4 regions of the Lysinibacillus sp. FW301-JW8 genome follow, and region 1 is predicted to be linked to each of the others. Evidence: riboswitches for the same ligand, from Rfam matches in the RefSeq annotation. Region 1 holds a riboswitch; each other region holds the start of a gene.
The links. A riboswitch is a leader RNA that binds a small molecule or an ion and turns the genes downstream of it on or off. The one in region 1 is predicted to bind S-adenosylmethionine.
Positions count from the first base shown of each region.

Region 2: another riboswitch for S-adenosylmethionine. It lies ahead of AC3WOM_RS20430 (bifunctional homocysteine S-methyltransferase/methylenetetrahydrofolate reductase); the one in region 1 lies ahead of AC3WOM_RS07240 (cyclase family protein).
Region 3: another riboswitch for S-adenosylmethionine. It lies ahead of AC3WOM_RS19750 (MetQ/NlpA family ABC transporter substrate-binding protein); the one in region 1 lies ahead of AC3WOM_RS07240 (cyclase family protein).
Region 4: another riboswitch for S-adenosylmethionine. It lies ahead of AC3WOM_RS07745 (O-acetylhomoserine aminocarboxypropyltransferase/cysteine synthase family protein); the one in region 1 lies ahead of AC3WOM_RS07240 (cyclase family protein).

Region 1 is NZ_JBYTBB010000012.1:41,055-44,267, reverse strand. It holds gene AC3WOM_RS07245 (DedA family protein) at 58-648, shown strand; gene AC3WOM_RS07240 (cyclase family protein) at 694-1,431, opposite strand; SAM riboswitch class I at 1,549-1,654, opposite strand; gene AC3WOM_RS07235 (YuzC family spore coat inner layer protein) at 2,012-2,311, opposite strand; gene AC3WOM_RS07230 (helix-turn-helix domain-containing protein) at 2,878-3,213, opposite strand, start outside.
Region 2 is NZ_JBYTBB010000060.1:7,775-10,987, forward strand. It holds gene AC3WOM_RS20430 (bifunctional homocysteine S-methyltransferase/methylenetetrahydrofolate reductase) at 1-1,261, opposite strand, end outside; SAM riboswitch class I at 1,347-1,446, opposite strand; gene AC3WOM_RS20435 (protoporphyrinogen oxidase) at 1,572-2,960, opposite strand.
Region 3 is NZ_JBYTBB010000056.1:26,639-29,851, forward strand. It holds gene AC3WOM_RS19745 (methionine ABC transporter ATP-binding protein) at 1-936, opposite strand, end outside; gene AC3WOM_RS19750 (MetQ/NlpA family ABC transporter substrate-binding protein) at 1,157-1,990, opposite strand; SAM riboswitch class I at 2,079-2,183, opposite strand; gene AC3WOM_RS19755 (PPC domain-containing DNA-binding protein) at 2,433-2,936, shown strand.
Region 4 is NZ_JBYTBB010000013.1:60,797-64,009, reverse strand. It holds gene AC3WOM_RS07755 (DASS family sodium-coupled anion symporter) at 1-626, opposite strand, end outside; gene AC3WOM_RS07750 (glycerol-3-phosphate acyltransferase) at 823-1,455, opposite strand; SAM riboswitch class I at 1,612-1,725, shown strand; gene AC3WOM_RS07745 (O-acetylhomoserine aminocarboxypropyltransferase/cysteine synthase family protein) at 1,842-3,143, shown strand.

The sequences.
Region 1 (3,213 bases):
AACTACATTGAGTATGATAAAGCTAACGATAAATAATGCTTTAGGTGGGATGAATTTATGGCACATCATGTACAATCTCTTATAGAACATTACGGGTATTTTGGCATTATTCTTATCCTTGTTGGAGGGATTGTCGGGTTGCCTATTCCTGATGAAATATTTTTAACATATGTAGGATATAGTGTATATCGCGAAACACTAGCACATGTTCCGGCATTACTCAGCGCAGCCATAGGGGCAATAGGCGGCATTACCTTAAGTTACTATATAGGTTATCGGTTCGGGCTACCTTTATTGCATAAATACGGACCGAAGATTCATATTACTAAACAGAAAATTGATTTTACTAAAAAATTGTTTACAAAAATAGGCCCAGTCTTATTACTGATAGGTTTTTTTATTCCAGGTGTACGCCATCTTACCGCATATATAGCTGCCATTAATAACTATCCATATAGGAAATTTGCTTTTTTTGCTTATGCAGGAGCATTTATTTGGACATTTACTTTTATTACACTAGGAAAAGTACTAGGTGAGAAATGGCGCTATGTAGGATTTTATTTATCTCATTACAGTATTTATCTAATTGTAGTCTTCATCATATTAATGTTGATCATTTATTATTTTTTCAAAAAAAGAAATAAATAAGGGTCTGATTCTTCTAAGTGAAGTGAATGAGACCCTTATTTATTTTTAAGGTAGGATGGCAAATGAACGAACGGGGAATCCAGATGCTTTTTCTGGTTTTGGTACGATATTGAATATGACAGCCCCTTTTGGTGGCAACTGATCTAAATTTGTTAAAAGCTCAATTTGATAAGTATCTTGCTCAAGTACAAAATATTCACCGTCTAACTTACCATTTTTACGAAAATCTGCTGCTGAATCAGTGTCGAAAGTTTCGTGACCAATAGCACTAACTTTTCGTTCTTTGAATAAAAATTGTAAAGCCTCTAATCCCCAACCGGGTATATGATTATGACCCTCAGCATCCTTATTATTGAATGCTTCCTTATTTGGCCAGCGCTTACTCCAATCGGTGCGTAGGGCAACAAATGTACCTGCTTCAATTTCCCCATGCTCAGCCTCAAAGTCAAGAATACCCTGAACACTTAAGGTAAAATCATTATTTTGATCGGCTTCATTCGATTTATCAATCACGATTAATGGTAGCACTAATTCCTTTAAATCTAATTCTTCTAAAAAACGTGTGTCCCTTACAAAATGGATAGGGGGATCAATATGCGTTCCGTATTGTCCGGGAAAAGTGAATTGCTGTGCAAAGAAGCCATCATCATGAGAGAATAAGGTTTCAAATTTTGCGTCCTCAAACATAAAGAAGTGAGGCGAATTTGGTCCAAATGTATGTGTTAAATCTACCCATTTTCTTGATTTCAATAGCTGCACTGCTTGTAAAAGTTCATTAGTCATCGTATTTACCTGCTTCCTATTAATAGTTTGAGTTATTTCCTTCTTGTTCAATCACAACCACAAAAAAGAGTCCTTCTTGGAGAAGAGGACTCTTGTGCAAAGCAACTGATGTAGGTCTTCTCATCTTCAAGGCAAATATTTTGCCAATTGGAGTTAGCACCATACCCAGAGGCTGGTTGCTGAGACTTCATAGGGCCAATCCCTCTGTCTCTCTTGATAAGAAATGCGATATAAGAATTTTCAGAAATAACGATTACAAATACATTAGCATATTTTTTTATAGTTTACAAGTTCAATAGGGATACATGGTTAATATTTTACATACAAAAAGAGCGGCTATATCCAGTTGTTAATAACTCTTCTTAATCGCCCTGTTCGTTATATTGATCTGGAACTGATACATTAAGGGAGATGCTGATCTAGTTAGCGTAAAAACAATGTCTTTAGGGTACCAGAAAAACCAACTAATACGGTTAAGCATTTGTTAGGGAAAGAGCCACGCTGATTAGAGGCTCTTAGGGGAAAGTTAAGTATACAAGTGGGTTCTTATGAAAAGAGCCCTCTTGTAGAAAAGGTGCTGTCACCAGCTTAAAACTAACGTAAGCTTGCAGCATTCACTATCTGTAAATACTATCCGAATATTATCAGGTGTATAGTTTGTTTCAAATTTCATAGTAATACCCGTTGAAATGATTAACTTTTCAACCTCCGATTTATTTGATTTCTGTGCAGCATCCATAAGATCATGTGCAAATTGTTCTGATCCATCAATTTTATCTGTAAGTAGCTGAGCTTGCTGCATAATTCCCTTTACTCGCTTGGCAGAAATTTTTAATTTATTTGTATTTACAGCGGGAAAAGGATTAGTATTTGTCGGCATAGCTAAATATCTAGATGGTTGGTGAAGAGCTGGATGATTTACTATTGCCAATTCTGGATAATAGGTAGGATAGACGAAATATGGATAAGGGTGGTTGTAATACAGCTTAATTCCTCCTATCCACTAGCTGATACCCTATCTTATGTGCAGCAAAGACTTTCGGTGTTCACTGTTTCTAGATATCAAGGAGGGCATTATCAAATGAAGCAGAACAATACAGTGGATGAGCTAGGAAGAGGTAACTAAGTCGATTGGAAATAATGGAGCTTGATCAGAGATGAGCCTGGGCTGATCAAAAGTGAAGGAAACCAGATCGAAAAAGAGTTCAAGCTGATCAAAAATGGAGGGACCTGAGCAAAAAAGAGTTCAAGCTGATCAAAAATGGAGGGGACCTGATCAAAGAGGGGGCCGAACCGATCAAAGGGACGGAACCTGATCAAAGAGAAGCCCAAGCCGATCAAAAAAGAACGGAACCCGATCAAAGTATAGCTCAAGCCGATTAAAAGTGGAGGAAACCCGATCAAAAAAGAAGGCTTCGTTCTTAATAGCCTTCTTTCACAATTATTTTATCCAAGAACACGTAAAACATCATCTATTTTTTTGTTATGGGAGAGAATGCCGTAGTTCATCCATGTTAAGAAATCAACCTCATAGACACAGTTGTTTTTCACTGCTGAGAGATTGTTCCAGGTAGTGGATTTTAACAATACTCGTTCCTCTCCTTCAAAAATTGAATGTTGCTTGTCGAAGGTAATGAATAAATGATCAGCATCTAAATGTATAAGCTGATCAAATGTTAGATGTTTTTTTCGTGTATGAGGTGGAATATTCCATACAGACTGATGGGGTGTTAAGCCGAGATCACGATATAGAATGGGTCCCGTATAGCCGCATTCGGGTCC
Region 2 (3,213 bases), on a different contig from region 1:
CAACCTTTGTTGGATCTCCAGTCACCGCTAATATATCATGAATTCCTAGTGCATTTAAGCCCATTAAATGGGATTGCAGACCAATTAAATTACGATCTCGACATGTAATATGTGTTAGCGGGCGTACCCCATGTGTTTCTTTCAGTAATGCGCCCATTGCCACATTGCTTATTCTTGGAGATGCAAGTGAATTATCCGCCATCATAACCACATCTGCGCCTGCCTCATATAATTTTTTAGCACCTTTAATAAAGCCATCGATTTCTAAATGTCTTGGTGTATCCAACTCTACAATAACCGAGCGTTGACGTTTTACTTTTATATGCAGAGGCTCAAATCTTGATGGTTCTGCCTCACGTACAATCTCTACTTTTTCTGGCTTCGCTAATTTTTCTTCTACCGGAGACAGCTCCTCTAAGTATTTTTTTGCTGCAGCAATATGCTTTGGCGTCGTACCACAGCAACCGCCTATTAAACGTACACCTTGATCTCGAAGTGCTACAGCTGCTCGACCAAAATAGTCTGTCTCAGACTCATAAACCACTCGGCCGTCTTCTAAGTCTAGAAGAGATGCATTTGGATATGCTGACATAAATGCCTTCTCAGGAAGCTCTACACCTTCAAATGCTTGAATCGTATGGAATGGACCTAAACGACAGTTAACACCTACAATATCAGCTCCAAGCGCTTCAAGCTCATGTAGAGCGTTATTTAAACTCTTACCATTTTGCAATACTCCCGGTTCATGCATTGAAACTTGCGCAATGATTGGCAACTTGGTTTTTACTCGAAGCATTTTTAATGTCGCTGTTAATTCTTCAAAATCATAATAGGTTTCAAGTAAAAGGCCGTCTGGATTCCCTGCAAGTAATACAGTTGCTTGCTCTTCCACAGTCGCTAAAATTTCTTCTAACGTTGCATCGCTTTTTCGGATGCCTCGAATTCCTCCGATAGTTCCTAAAACAAATTGACCGCCATCTGCAGCGGCTCGCTTTGCAATTGTAATAGCAGCTTCATTAAACTGCTGAACACGCGATTCTAATCCATAGCGTGCTAATTTTATGGCATTCGCTCCATAAGTATTTGTTTGAATAATGTCGGCTCCAGCTACGATATACTCTCTATGAATCTTTTCAATTAATTCTGGTCTTTGAACATTCATTTCCTCATGACAGTACTCCAAGCCATAGCCGTATAATACCGTACCAATTGCACCATCTGCTGTCAGAACATGCGTTTTTAACTTTTCAAGCAATCCCATAAAACTAGCCCCTCTTCCTATTTTTCTATAATAAAAAAGCCTTCTTTAACACAAAGAAGGCTTTTACGTTTCGTAATTTTGTTCCTTCTCATCTTCGACCATAGGGTCTTCTGGATTTAGCACCTGACAAAAAGTTGGTTGCTGAAGCATCATAGGGCCAGTCCCTCAGCTTCTCTTGATAAGAATTTAGTATGAATTTTTTAAATAATTAAAAGAATCATATCGTTAACAAACGTTTGAGTCAAGACTATTTCACGTAACAAAGGATATTTCAAACGAAAAATATAATTTTTTGTCTTATATTCTGCAATTAAGAGAGTTTTTCAGCAATATCCTCCCCTATTTTTTTACCGTTTTGAATACAAGCACCTATACCTACACCAAAATAAGAGCAGCCAGCAATGGATAAATTCGGATAGTTTGTTTCGAGCTCTTGTAATAAACCCTGTAATGCCTCACGATGAGCTAAATCATATTTCGGCATTTGATCAATCCATCTACTCACATTCACGACATTTGGCTTTTCTTCAATTCCCAAGCTTTTTCTTACATCCTCTAAGGCAACAACCGCTAATTCTTCATCTGTCATCCTACGTAACTTCTCATACGCAGGGTTAATACTTTTATAGAAGAGTCGAACAAGTAATTGCTCATTTGCTGAAGTATGCTTCCACTTGCGGCTTGTCCATGTCGCTGCATTACAGATTACATCCGAATTATGTGACACAATAAAGCCTGTTCCATCAGCTGGTAATCTATTATCGGGTACATCAAATCCTAAATAAATCGTAATGGCTGAGGCAGTATTGAACTGTTCAAAATAACGGTTCAATGTATCATCCTTTAATAAGCTCTGTACAGCTTCATTAGGTAATGCTAAAACAACATGATCTGCTTTAATAACCGTATCATCTGCCAAAGTAACAGTGTAGTGATCTTCCTGCTTGTTGACACTTGTAATGGTAATTCCCTTAATAATTTCTACATCAGTTAACGTTTCTTCAAGACGATCAATTAAAGACGATAAACCATTTTTAAACGAAATAAACTTTTTATTAGCGGCTTTTACAAATTGTTCTCGATTTGCATCAAAACCTTTAATGATACTACCGTACTCATTTTTATAATCAATTAAATAAGGTAAAGTGGAGGCTATCGATAATTGATGTAAATCTCCTGAATACACTCCTGCAAGTACTGGCGCTATTTGGTTTTGTACAAGCTCCTCGCCTAAATAATACGTTAAAAATTCTCCGATAGAGCTATCCTTTGTAAAGCCCGCATTCGGCATTGTCAAATCCTTTAATGCTTCTTTTTTACCTTCTTCGGATACAAGTGTGCTTTCCTCCAGAGAGTGTAGGCTCATTGGAATGCCGAACGTCGAATCTGCCGGAATGGCATGGAGCTCATTATTTGTGTATATATAGGAAATCCCAGTTTCGTTGTATACCAAATCTTGCTCAAAATTAAGCTCTTCAATCAGTTCCATAACACCTTTATGACGAGCTACAATTGAATCTGCCCCTGTTTCCATAATGAATCCATGTTCGTGAGCAGAGTGCAGCTTACCACCTAGATATGTATTTTTTTCAACAAGCACAAGCTTTACATCTAAATTTTTCTCCTTCACTTGACGCTGCAAATAATGCATCGTACATAAACCCGTAATTCCGCCGCCTAATACAACCACTGTTTCCATATTAACCGCCCCTAATTTTTGTTGTCTTCCTTTAGTATAAACTCTTTTTATTGAAAATTACGCTAAATCCTTTACAAATTTAGCAAAAATGGAGCTATCCAGTGGTTAGGATAGCTCCATTTCTATGACTAAAGTATGTATTTTTCCATAATAATACAAAAAATACTTTTAACCTTAAATCTCGGTCATCAGCTTGCAAAATTGCATAACCTATATATCGCCTTCAGAACCATTAATTTACACATATTAATGG
Region 3 (3,213 bases), on a different contig from region 1:
ATTTAAATGAACGACGATATTTCCGACGATGCCATTTTTTAATTCAATAATATTGGCAGTTAAAATATTTGGCTGAACATCGTATACTTTGCTGACCTCTGTCAGTAACGGTTTTCCAGTACTTTCTCCGAGAAATGTTAGACGAATAACACTCCCTGAAACATTGAGCTGCTGGATAAGAGAAGGGGATAGATTACGCTGTGAAATCGTGTTCAAGAACTTTCGCGTTGTTGGGTGCTGAGGCTTCGCAAAAAGATCAATAGCAGAGCCGTATTCCACAACTTTCCCTGCTTCAAGAACAGATACATCATCGCAGATTTTTTGTATGACATTCATTTCATGCGTAATAAGTAAAATAGTAATGCCTAGCTCACGATTAATTTTCAATAAAAGCTCAAGAATGGCTTCTGTTGTTTCTGGATCAAGTGCACTAGTCGCTTCATCACTTAGTAAGATTTCGGGTTCCTGTGCTAATGCACGGGCAATAGCAACTCGTTGTTTTTGACCTCCTGAAAGCTGACTTGGAAAGCTTTCTAATTTTTCTGTTAAACCAACAATTTCAGCGTATTTCGCCACACGATTTTTTACTTCGACATCGTTATAGCCAAGAAGCTTTAATGGGATAGCAATATTGTTATAAACGGTCGCAGTTTTTAAGAGATTAAAATGCTGGAAGATCATCCCGATCTTTTGACGGGTCTTTCGAAGATCATTTAGGGAAAGGGAAGTAATATCCACATTATTGATCCAAACTTTTCCTGCTGTTGGACGCTCCAATAGGTTGACACAGCGAATAAGTGTACTTTTACCTGCACCACTATAGCCAATGACCCCATGAATTTCACCTTTTTTAACATGAAGGTTAATCCCATCCACTGCTCTGACAATACCTTTTTTTGTTTTAAATTCTTTGGATATATTTTCTAACCGAATCATATGGATGTCTCCTTTCTAAAAAGCAAGAATCTGCTCGCTTTCCCAAAGGATTCTAGCAGATTCTCTATTTTATCCCGCTTAACGTGCTGTATAATCCCCTTTTCAAGAACAAAAAATTCTAAGTAGGGATCTTAATAACCTGTATAAGCCCAATTGTTTCAACGAATAATCAGTGGAAGATGGGGAAAATAACCACTTTATCGAAGTCTATTTTTAGTACTTACCAGCTTGCAATTACAGAACCCTTAAATTCATCTTCAATAAATTTGCGTACTTCATCAGATTGATAAGCTTCAACGAATTTTTTAATCGTTGGATCATTCTCATTTTCGGCACGTACTACGATATAGTTTACATAAGGAGAGTCAGTAGATTCTAAAAGGATAGAATCTTCTTTAGGATTAATGCCAGCATCAAGCGCAAAGTTTGTATTAATAGCAGCTACATCAACCTCACTAAGCTGCTTTGGAATTTGTGCAGCCTCTAACTCTATGAATTTTAAATTTTTCTTGTTTTCTTCAACATCACGGATAGATGCTGTTAGGCCAGTACCTTCTTTTAATTTAATATAGCCAGCTTCTTGTAAAACAAATAGTGCACGGGCACCGTTTGTTGGATCGTTTGGTAAACCAAATGTTGCTCCGTCTGGTATTTCATCAAAAGATTTATATTTTTCAGAGTAAACACCCATTGGATTCAGAATAGTTTTTCCTACTGGTACTAAGTCTGTATCATGATCTTTATTAAAAGTATCTAAGAAAGGCTCGTGCTGATAGCTGTTTGCATCAAGATCGCCTTCAGCTAATGAAGTATTAGGTAAAACATAGTCAGAGAAGGATTTAAGCTCTACTTCCAAGCCTTTTTCCTTTGCAACTTTTGCCGCAACCTCTGCAATTTGTTCATGTGGACCAGAAGTAACCCCTACTACGATTTTATTTTCATCAATAGCCTTACCTTGGTCACCTTTACTATCTTCTTTTGTACCGCAGCCTACTAATGCAGCTGCTAATGTAAGACCTGCTATGCCTAATAAAAATTTGTTTCGTTTCTTCATGAATATGACCTCCAAAGTTTGTTTTATCGGTTTTTAAAAATAAAAAAACTCTCTTATAAACTAAGAGAGGCTCATGAAAAAACGTCCTCTCTTATCTATCAAACGACAATCGTTTGCAGGATTTAGCACCTTCCTTTAAAAAGGAGGTTGCCGAGCTTCATAGGGCCAGTCCCTCAGCTACTCTTGATAAGAGATATATAGTATTTTTATAAATCCGATAGAACTAATATAAATTATAGGTTATTATTAGTCAATAATTATTTTATTTTTTATTTATTTTGATTTAGCAAATATGTGAAGAGATGAATGGTTTTTTGTTTTTGCATCCGCTGAATCAAGTGAGAGCCCCCTACGGATTTTGAGTAGAAGCTTTTAGAGCTAGCTAGACGTTGGGGTGTAATTGGTTATGATAAAAAACTTTGAAGCAAAAAGGGGTGTAGAGATGCCTATAAGAGTAAATTACGGAGTTGGAGCATTTGGAAAAGTGATTAGTGCTCGTATTTTAATGGGGACTGATATTATCGAGGGGATAGAAGCAATCTGTCAAGAGAACGATATTGAGTCGGCTACCATTGTTAGCTGTATTGGCAGTTTTCAAAAAAGTAGTTTTGTATATTTAGTACCAGATGAGACCTCTAAAATTAATGTCGGTTTCAGTGAAGTAGTTAAAAAAGAGGGACCCCTTGAATTTATTCAAGGTGCTGGTGTTGTGTGTAAACGTGATGGAGAATATGAGACGCATCTTCATGGATCAATGAGTGATCAATGGGGTCAAGTATCGGGAGGGCATTTGATAAAGGGTGGAAATATTGTAATTACAGCCGATATCGTTTTAGCTGAGGTACAGGGCATTCAGCATATTCGCCAATTTGATGATGAAACAGGACATGTTCAATTTTATCCTTTAGAAAAAGATTTACAGAGTCCAAGAAAGATCGAGAAATGAAAAAACTGTTCTATGGCATTGCTGTAGAACAGTTTTTTTGGAATTTGTTTATATCAATTATGCCTCGGCATAATTGCGTCCGGAATCGGCTTTGTGCTTAGGCCTGCATGAAGCAGGTCAGTTAGCCGTTATCGCATGGATGCGATGATTTTAGGCTAACATCCTTTATTAACTTCTTTTCGATTCCGTGACATCCGCCAGAGGCTTTGGGTCAACACGATGTTGGTCACTCAGGCGTTTTCACAGGATGTGAAGATCTTAGCCTGAGTTCCTCTAT
Region 4 (3,213 bases), on a different contig from region 1:
TTAATTCCAATATTCCAAATGGAGACGGCCTGTACTGAGGTGATGACAAGTAAGGCAGCGAGTCGGCTATCACGAGGCAAACCAAATGCAGCGACCATTCCAAGTAGTATTGGGACTACTGCGCCAGCACGAGCTGTAGCAGAAGGAACAAAAAATGCGAGTGCTATAGATACTAAAATGGCACCAAAAACGATTGCTTTTGTTTTAGTCCCTACAAGTGAAAGTATCCATAGGGCGAGTCGTTTATGTAAGTTGGTAATTTGCATCGCTGCTGCTAAAAATAGAGCTGCAGCTACTAGGGCTACTGCAGAATTACTAAATCCACTTAAAGCTAATTTTAGGGCACCTGCAGTTCCTAATTCTGCTGTTGGATCGTCTATTGAAGGAGCCAGTCCTAGTAAAACGGTTACCAGTGCGATTATCATGGCAGAGCTGACAGGATATGAAACTGCTTCTGTTACCCAAAGAATGACTGAGAAAGCTAAGATGGCTAAAGCCCGTTGACCCGCAACAGGTAAATCGCCGTTATTAGGTAAAAAAATAATGATGATTAATGAAGCAAAGGCTAAACCAATCCAAAGTGGCTTTAAATTACGTTTTGCGGTTGCTTGTTGAAGAGTAGACATATTTTTTCATCCTTTCTACGATAAACATGACGATTATTGTCTATAACATCGGTCAGTAAAATGTTTTATTAAGAAAATAATTTATCTATTTATTGGAGAAAAAATAAGTAAGTGAAATACTCCCTTTTTACAGCATTAATAGTAGATAAAGAGAAAATATATGGTCATAGAAAAGACAAAAACATCCAAAAAAATATTATTTCTTTTTCTTAAAAGCCGAAGTTACCTTAGGCTCTGTTCCTTTGACTAATCGTTTAATATTTTCGATATGCAATATGATAGCTATTCCAAAAAGTAGCAAAGCTATAATCGTTGGACCTATTCCCGGAATCCATAAATAAGTTGCTGTACAAAAAACAAGATAGAACTCTAAAACACCAACGATTAAATAGTTTGTCGCAAATGATAAAATGACAAATAGAATAAGTGCAAATAAACCAATTTTCCAATCAACAGCAAGCAATATTCCTATTATGGAGGCTGTACCTTTACCCCCATTAAAGCCCATATGGAATGGGAAATTATGACCCAGAATGACACCTGCTGCTATGAGATAGGTGAAGAGCCAAACTTGTACCTCTGTGTAATGTGTTGCATCTGCTAGATAGATATGTGCGCCAATAATCGCTAACACACCTTTACCAATATCGATAAGTGCTACTAATACCCCGTATTTCCATCCTAGGGAAAGGGTTGCATTGGACGCACCTGCATTCCCATGACCAGTCTTTTTTAAATCTACACCGGATAAAAACTGTGCCACTTTAGAGCCATGAAGACAGCCGATGAAATAACCAACAACAATAAATAGAATGATGGTTGTTATCATGAAAATCCTCCTTTCTAAATAAATATTAAAATAGTGTATGCGTTCATATTACGTAAAGAAGCAGAATGAAGTTTCGGAAAAAATAAAATTTTAGTGTTGACAGAAAAAAAGTCTATGATTATACTGTGTAACAACGATGGAAATTGAATCGCAATACTCTTATCAAGAGCGGCGGAGGGATAGGCCCTATGATGCCCGGCAACCAGCAAGTAACGAACTTGCTAAGGTGCTAATTCCTACAGATTCTTACTTGGATCTGGCAGATAAGGGGAGGAAAACTTGCAACTGCAACCCTCTTCTTAGCTGAAGGGGGTTTTTGTTTTCTACTGAAAAATCCTCCTCATCTCCGGTACCATCGTAAAAAAATAACCACTTGGAGGTATACAATGACAAATTTTAAACCAGAAACATTGCTGTTACATGGGGGCCAAGAGCCAGACCCGGTAACAGGATCTCGCACCGTACCCGTATATCGCTCTACGGCTTTCGTTTTTAAAGACACTGCTCATGCGCAACGTCTTTTTGCCCTAGAGGAAGCCGGCAATATTTACACACGTATTACGAACCCAACTGTAGATGTTTTTGAAAAACGCGTCGCTTTATTAGAAGGCGGTACAGCAGCAGTAGCACTATCATCTGGTGCAGCAGCGATAGCATTTTCAATTTTAAATCTTGCAGGTGCAGGGGATGAAATTGTTGCAGCTAGCTCTTTATACGGTGGTACTTATAATTTATTTGCTAACACACTACCAAACTATGGTATTAAAACGATTTTTGTAGATGAAACAAATCCTGAAAACTTCAAGGCAGCAATCACTGATAAAACAAAAGCAGTATTCGCTGAAATTTATGGTAACCCAAGCTTAAAAGTACTAGATATTGAGGCGGTGGCTAATATTGCACATGAAAACAGCTTACCATTAATTATCGATAGTACGTTTGCTTCACCATATGGCTCTACACCAATTGATTTTGGTGCCGATATTGTTGTTCACTCCGCAACAAAATGGATTGGTGGACATGGAACAACTTTAGGTGGCGTTGTAGTTGATGCAGGGAAATTTGATTGGACTCGTGGTCGTTTCCCAGGATTTACTGAGCCAGATGCTTCCTATCATGGCATCCGATATGGTATAGACACAGCAGCAGCTGCATTTGCTACAAAGCTGCGTGTACAATTACTACGTGACTTTGGGCCAACATTAAGTGCTGATGCGGCATTTAATTTATTACAAGGTTTAGAAACGCTTCATTTGCGTATCCCTAAACATAATGAAAATGCTTTAGCAGTAGCCGAATATTTACGAAACCACCCATCTGTGGAATATGTAAATTATAATGGCCTAGAAGATTTCCCCACACATGATTTAGCTAAAAAATATTTAAGAAATGGCTTCGGTTCTGTGTTAACATTTGGCATTAAAGGTGGACGTGAAGCAGGGCGTAAATTAATCGATAGTGTGAAATTATTCTCCCACGTAGCCAATGTAGGGGATGCTAAATCATTAATAATTCATCCAGCTTCTACTACACATCAGCAATTATCAGCTGAAGAGCTAATACAAACTGGTGTAACCGAGTCGCTCATTCGCTTATCAATCGGTTTAGAGGCAGTAGAGGATATAATTGCAGATTTAGAACAAGCTATTGAGCAAGTAACAGCTTCACAACAAAAGATTGAAGCATAAAAACATTGGCTAATGTTGTGGCGTTTACGTATTTTCTCATTCGATAAGCCTCATTTGGTAATGCGTAAAA